Regions from separate parts of the Streptomyces sp. NPDC002698 genome, predicted to be linked through region 1. Evidence: riboswitches for the same ligand, from Rfam matches in the RefSeq annotation. Region 1 holds a riboswitch; the other holds the start of a gene.

Region 1 (3,177 bases):
CCGTTCAGGCTCACATGGCCGATCTCGGGCTTCTCCAGGTGGTTGATCACCCGCAGGAGGGTGGACTTCCCGGAGCCGGACGGGCCGAGGACGACCGTCACCTCGCCGGGCCGCACCGTCAACTCCACACCGTCCAGAACCCGTTGGGCTCCGTACCACTTGTGCACATCGTGCACCTCGACCGCGGCCGGCTCGACCTGGAGCGCTCCGGCGCTCTCGGCGGCCGCCGCGGCGCCCGCCGCCGGGGCGGAGGAGGCCGACGCCGCTTCCGCCGCGTCGGCGGCCTGGGCCGTCCGAGTCCTCACTGTCGTCAGATGGGTCTCGCCGCTCATATCGCCGTCTCCCTCCGGAACCGGGCCCGCACGTCACGCAGAGCGTTCCGCGCCTTCTGCAACGGGGTCGGCGGCAGGGTGCGCAGCGCGCCCCGCGAGTAGTACCGCTCGACATAGAACTGGATGACGGACACGACGCTGGTGAGGATCAGGTACCAGGCGGTGGCCACGAGGAGCAGCGGCACGATGTCGCCGGGGTAGGTGCTGCCCATGCTCTGCACCGAGCCGAACAGGTCCAGCAGGGACACGTAGAAGACCAGCGAGGTGCCCTTGATCAGGCCGATCAGCTGGTTCACGTAGTTGGGGGTGATGGAGCGCAGTGCCTGCGGGAAGACGATCTTCGCGAACTGGTACCGCTTCGGCAGTCCCAGGGCGGAGGCCGCCTCGTGCTGGCCCTGGTCGACGGAGAGAACGCCGCCGCGTACCACTTCGGAGGCGTACGCCGCCTCGTTCAGGCTCAGTCCTACGACGGCGACGGCCATGTCGGTGGCCAGGCGGGACTCGTCGAAGGTGAAGAAGGCCGGCCCGAACGGAACGCCCACGCTCAACGTCTGGTACAGCGCGCTGAAGTTGTAGAGGAACAGCAGGACCACGATCAGCGGCACCGACCGGAACAGCCAGGTGTAGACCCAGCTCACCGCGCGCAGCACCGGGCTCCGGGAAAGTCTGGCCAGAGCCAGCACGATGCCGCCGAGCAATCCCAACACGGCGCTGTAGAGAGCCACTTCGAGGGTGATGAGCAGGCCGTCGAGAATGGTCGGGCGGAAGAACCAGTACTGGAACCGATCCCACTGGTAGAAGGGGTTGGTCACCAGGCCGTGGAGGATCTGGGCGGCCAGCACGAGCACGACGGCCGTGATGATCCAGCGGCCGGGACGCCGGAGCGGAAGGACCCGCTGGGCCGCCTGAGGCTTGGGCGCGGCGGGGAAGCCGGTACGGGGGATCGCCTCGGCGGGCGTCGCTGATCCCAAGGACACAGCGCTGCCGGGAGGTTGACTCATGGAGAGCTCCAGCGGATTCGGACACCCCGGACCACGGAGCGGCAGCGCCGGGCCGAGCGGGACGGCTCAGTACGCGGCGAGGCGCGGGCACACGTGGAAACGGGGGCTGGACGGGAAAGGACACATCGCGACAGCGGTGGTCGTCGAAGACTCGAAGAGCCGTCAGCCTGCGGTCGTCAAAGACCCGAAGAGGCGGTCAGCCTCGGCTGAGGGAGCGGCACACGCCCGTACAGAGGGCGCTGTTGACGCGCAGCAGGTCCACGGAGCGGTCGGCGCACAGCACATCGCGGCCGAGGCGCCGCCATGCGGCCGTCCCGTCAGCTGTGTGCATCGCCGTCACCATTTCCACTCCGGCCGAAAAGGCATCCCCTGGTGGGCCGCAGGTTAGGCCCGCCCCGAAAACAATGTCAATGCGGGTGACCACCAGGTGAGACCGCGCGTGCGGCCTTCTTGACGGCGCAACAGAGCGCACCGAGACTGGCATGGACGGTCACGATTGTCAGCGCCCACGGTGCGGGTCCGCCCGCTCCGTCGGTCATCGGCCCCGGCCCGCTGACAGGCAACCCTTCCACCGCGACGGGGTGCCCCGGGTGACGACCGGGTCCCGCCGGCGCGGCGGGGCAAGTGCGGTCTCGCGTCTCGCGAGCCCCGGAGTCGGGACCGGTGGGAATGCCAAGGAACGGCTTGACGAGGCGCCTGCACATCGATCTGTTGCGTGTCTCCAGCGCTTACTGATCCGCTGCCGGTCCGTGCGATCCGGACCGGTGCGACCAGCGCAGTCAATCCGCATTCGGCCGCCGGTGCCCACAAAGCGGCGGCGGCTTCCTTCTTCCCCCAGGGAGAGTCATGCCCGAGACAGTTTCGCGCACGTCCAGCACTGCCGACGCACGCCCCTGTGAGCAGATTTCGTTCCCCTCGGCCCTTCGCCTCCAGCCGGCGGCGACACCGTCCGCCCTCCCCCACCGCGTCGACAGCCGCATCGGTGCCGGTCTCGCCGGCGGCTTCTACCCGGCTCCACACCGCTACGAGCTGTACCTGTCGCGGAGTTGTCCGTTCTCGCTGCGGATCGCCATCACCCTCGAACTGCTCGGCCTGCGGGACTCGGTCGCCACCACACTCCTGGCGGACCCCGCGCGGACACCCGACGCCTTCGCCTCACTGCGCCGCGCGTACGAGGCCACCGAGTACCACTTCGACGGACCGCTCACCGCCCCCGCCCTGTGCGACCGGTGGAGCGGACGCATCGTCAGCAACCACCCGCCCGCCATCCTGCGCGATCTGGCCGGACTGTTCTCCGGTCACGCCACGACGAGCCCCTCCGCGATCTGCCCGCCGTCCCTCGCCGCCGACATCGAAGCCCTCCGCGATCTGCTCGACCGCGATGTCACCCCGTCCGCCCCGGCCTCGGAACTCGCGGCCGCCCTGGAACTGCTGGACTGTCAACTCGCCGCGAGCGCCTACGTGTTGGGCGACTCCCTCACGGCGGCGGACGTGGACGTATGGACGGCTCTCACCGGGCTGGGCCCCTGCGACGCCCTCCGCTCGCATCCCCGGCTCCTGGACTACGTACGCCGTCTCGGCGATCACCCCGCCTTCCGGCACGGTAGTGATGTGGTGCCCCTGGCGGCGGCGGACGTCTGACGCTCCCGCCGGAACCGGGCGTGCCGGGCAGGCCGACGGCCTCGCCCGGACGGCGGCCGCCGGGCCGGAAACACCGGCCCGGGCGGCCGCGCGGATCACTCGCGCGGAACCAGCAGAATGCTCACGCCCCTCAGGGTGGAGGCCCAGTGCCGGCCCTGCCCCAGGACCTCGCGCCCCGGCCCCAGAATCTGCTCCTGGAGGAG
Region 2 (3,177 bases), on a different contig from region 1:
GCGTGCACCTCGGCGTCGATGGCCAGCATCCGTACGCCGTCCTCGTGGACCCCCCGCCGGACGGCCTCCCGGTCGCCGTCGCCGAGCGCGGAGCAGACCCAGAGGGCGCCCGCGTCCGGCCCGATCGCCGAGAGTCCCGAGACGAGGCCGCCGCCGCCGCGTCTGGCGTGCAGCGAGTCGTCCTCCCGTACCTCGTAGGTGACCGGGCCGCGGTTGGAGGCGACCAGAATCCTGTGGGCACCGTGCGTTGAAGCCATGCCTCGAAACCTAGCCCCGTCTCGAAACGCTCAAACGCGCCCTTCGGCCGTATGCGATCGGCGGCCGTCGGCGCCGGACTACGCGGCTCTGCGCGTCTGGTACTCGGAGATTTCGCTCATCGGCGGCCTTTCCTCCGTGTCCACGGAGTAGGTGCGCGGCCGGAAACCGTCGCGGTCGCGCTCGAACTGGGTGAGGGCGGGGCGGATCAGGTGACCGCGGGCCAGCCGGAGCTGGGCGGTGCGGTAGATCGCGGCGGCCATGCGGCCGAGCGCCTGGCCGTCCTGGTGGCGGTGCTTGCGCACCCCGACGTCGACCTGGGCGAGGGCGTCCAGGCCGACCAGGTGCAGGGCGTCGACCAGCATGCCGAGTTCGATGCCGTAGCCGACGGGGAAGGGGAGCTGTTCGAGCAGCGAGCGGCGGGCCGCGTACTCGCCGCCGAGCGGCTGGACGAAGCCCGCGAGCTGCGGCCAGTGCATGTTCAGCAGGGGGCGGGCCATCAGCTCGGTGACCCGGCCGCCCTGTCCCGAGGCGCCGCCCAGCGGGCGGTCGTACATGGCCTTGACCAGGTCGACGCCGGGATCGGTGAGCAGCGGGCCCACGATCCCGGAGACGAAGTCGGACGAGAACTCCTTGAGGTCCGCGTCGATGAAACAGACGATGTCCCCGCTCGTGACGAGGAGCGACCGCCACAGCACCTCGCCCTTGCCGGGCACGGCCGGGATCCGCGGGAGGATGTCGTCGCGGTGCACGACCCTCGCGCCCGCGGCGGCGGCGACCGCGGAGGTGCGGTCCGTCGAGCCGGAGTCGACGACGACGATCTCGTCGACGAGGGGCACCTGCTGCATCAGGTCGTGGCGGATGATCGCGACGATCTCGCCGACCGTCTCCTCCTCGTTGAGCGCGGGCAGCACGACACTGACCGTCGATCCCGTGATGCGCTTCGCGGCCATGATCTTGTGGAGCGGGCGGTCGGTCACGGACCAGGAGCGTGTGCTCAGCCAGCTTTCGACGTCTTTCAGCACGGTCTGCGGCTCCTCACTGTCTGATCACACGCTCTCATCGGCGTGCCCGCTGCGGCCAGCGGCAGATCGATTGCCGTCGTCTCGCGGTTCGGACGACTATCTCAACTGTCCTGGCCTTCGGTTACAGTCTTGAACAACGCGGATGACCATCGCATGTCCTGGATCGTCGGTACGTATCGCGTTCAACGGTTCAACAATCAAATACCGCTCATCCAGAGGGGCAGAGGGATACGGCCCGATGAAGCCCCGGCAACCCTCCAGCCGGTCTCGTACCGATCGATGCCGATCGTGTCGCGAGGCTCCCGGCTCGGGAAGGTGCCAAATCCGTCTCACGGCGAAGTGCGTCGTGAGGAAGATGAGGAAAGGGCCTCGCCTCCATGGCTGCGCAGACAGTTGCAAGTACCACGAACTCCGCCGAAGCGGTGGACCTCGGCCCGGCCGCGGCGCTCTCCTGCCGCGAATGCGGGCACCGCGTCCCGCTCGGCCCGGTCTTCGCCTGCGAGGAGTGTTTCGGCCCGCTGGAGATCGCCTACGACTTCTCGGCCTACGAGACCGAAGAACTCCGCAAGCGCATCGAAGCGGGACCCGCGAACATCTGGCGCTACGCGCCGCTGCTGCCCGTCCCCGCGGACGTGGCGGACAAGCCCAACATCAACCCCGGCTGGACCAAGCTCGTGCAGGCCGACAACCTGGCCCGTGAGCTCGGTGTCGACGCCGGAAAGCTCTTCGTCAAGGACGACTCGGGCAACCCGACGCACTCCTTCAAGGACCGCGTCGTCGCCCAGGCCATCGAAGCGGCCCGCGTCTTCGGCTTCACCACCCTCTCCTGCTCCTCCACGGGCAACCTCGCCGGCGCCGTGGGCGCCGCGGCGGCCCGCGCCGGCTTCCGTTCCTGCGTGTTCATCCCGCACGACCTGGAGCAGGGCAAGGTCGTCATGGCCGCGGTCTACGGCGGCGAGCTCGTCGGCATCCAGGGCAACTACGACGACGTGAACCGCTTCTGCTCCGAGCTGATCGGCGACCCGGCCGGCGAGGGCTGGGGCTTCGTCAACGTCAACCTGCGGCCCTACTACGCCGAGGGCTCCAAGACCCTGGCGTACGAGATCTGCGAGCAGCTCGGCTGGAGGCTCCCCGACCAGCTCGTGGTGCCGATCGCCTCCGGCTCCCAGCTCACGAAGATCGACAAGGGACTCCAAGAGCTGATCAAGCTCGGGCTCGTCGAGGACAGGCCCTACAAGATCTTCGGCGCCCAGGCCGAGGGCTGCTCCCCGGTCTCCGTCGCCTACAAGGCCGGCCACGACGTCGTACGGCCGCAGAAGCCGGACACCATCGCCAAGTCGCTCGCCATCGGCAACCCGGCGGACGGGCCGTACGTGCTGGACATCGCGCGGCGCACCGGCGGCGCGGTGGAGGACGTGAACGACGAGCAGATCGTCGACGCGATCAAGCTGCTCGCGCGCACCGAGGGCATCTTCGCGGAGACGGCAGGCGGCGTGACCGTCGGCGTCACCCGCAAGCTGATCGAGAACGGTCTCCTCGACCCGACCCTCACCACGGTCGTGCTGAACACCGGCGACGGCCTCAAGACCCTGGACGCGGTGGCCTCGGACACCGGGCTGACCGCGACCATCCGCCCGAACCTCGACTCCTTCCGAGAGGCTGGCCTCGCATCATGAGCGTCAACGTCCGCATCCCCACCATCCTGCGCACCTACACCGGTGGCGCCGCCGAGGTGACGGCCGAGGGCACGACCCTCGCCGAGGTCATCAGTGACCTGGAGAAGAACCACACGGGCATCGCCGCGCGCGTCCTGGACGACCAGGGCAAGCTGCGCCGCTTCGTCAACGTGTACGTCAACGACGACGACGTCCGCTTCGAGCAGGGCCTGGAGACGGCG

Evidence for each region. A riboswitch is a leader RNA that binds a small molecule or an ion and turns the genes downstream of it on or off. The one in region 1 is predicted to bind S-adenosylmethionine.
Region 2: another riboswitch for S-adenosylmethionine. It lies ahead of thrC (threonine synthase); the one in region 1 lies ahead of ACFYW9_RS22480 (putative leader peptide).

Annotation. Positions count from the first base shown of each region.
Region 1 is NZ_JBIAQM010000015.1:199,900-203,076, forward strand. It holds gene ACFYW9_RS22465 (amino acid ABC transporter ATP-binding protein) at 1-332, opposite strand, end outside; gene ACFYW9_RS22470 (amino acid ABC transporter permease) at 329-1,333, opposite strand; gene ACFYW9_RS22475 (hypothetical protein) at 1,530-1,664, opposite strand; SAM riboswitch class IV at 1,822-1,966, shown strand; gene ACFYW9_RS22480 (putative leader peptide) at 2,003-2,068, shown strand; gene ACFYW9_RS22485 (glutathione S-transferase C-terminal domain-containing protein) at 2,180-2,974, shown strand; gene ACFYW9_RS22490 (hypothetical protein) at 3,070-3,177, opposite strand, start outside.
Region 2 is NZ_JBIAQM010000005.1:257,658-260,834, reverse strand. It holds gene ACFYW9_RS10230 (trehalose-6-phosphate synthase) at 1-257, opposite strand, end outside; gene ACFYW9_RS10225 (glucosyl-3-phosphoglycerate synthase) at 336-1,280, opposite strand; SAM riboswitch class I at 1,486-1,642, shown strand; gene thrC (threonine synthase) at 1,658-2,956, shown strand; gene ACFYW9_RS10215 (MoaD/ThiS family protein) at 2,953-3,177, shown strand, end outside.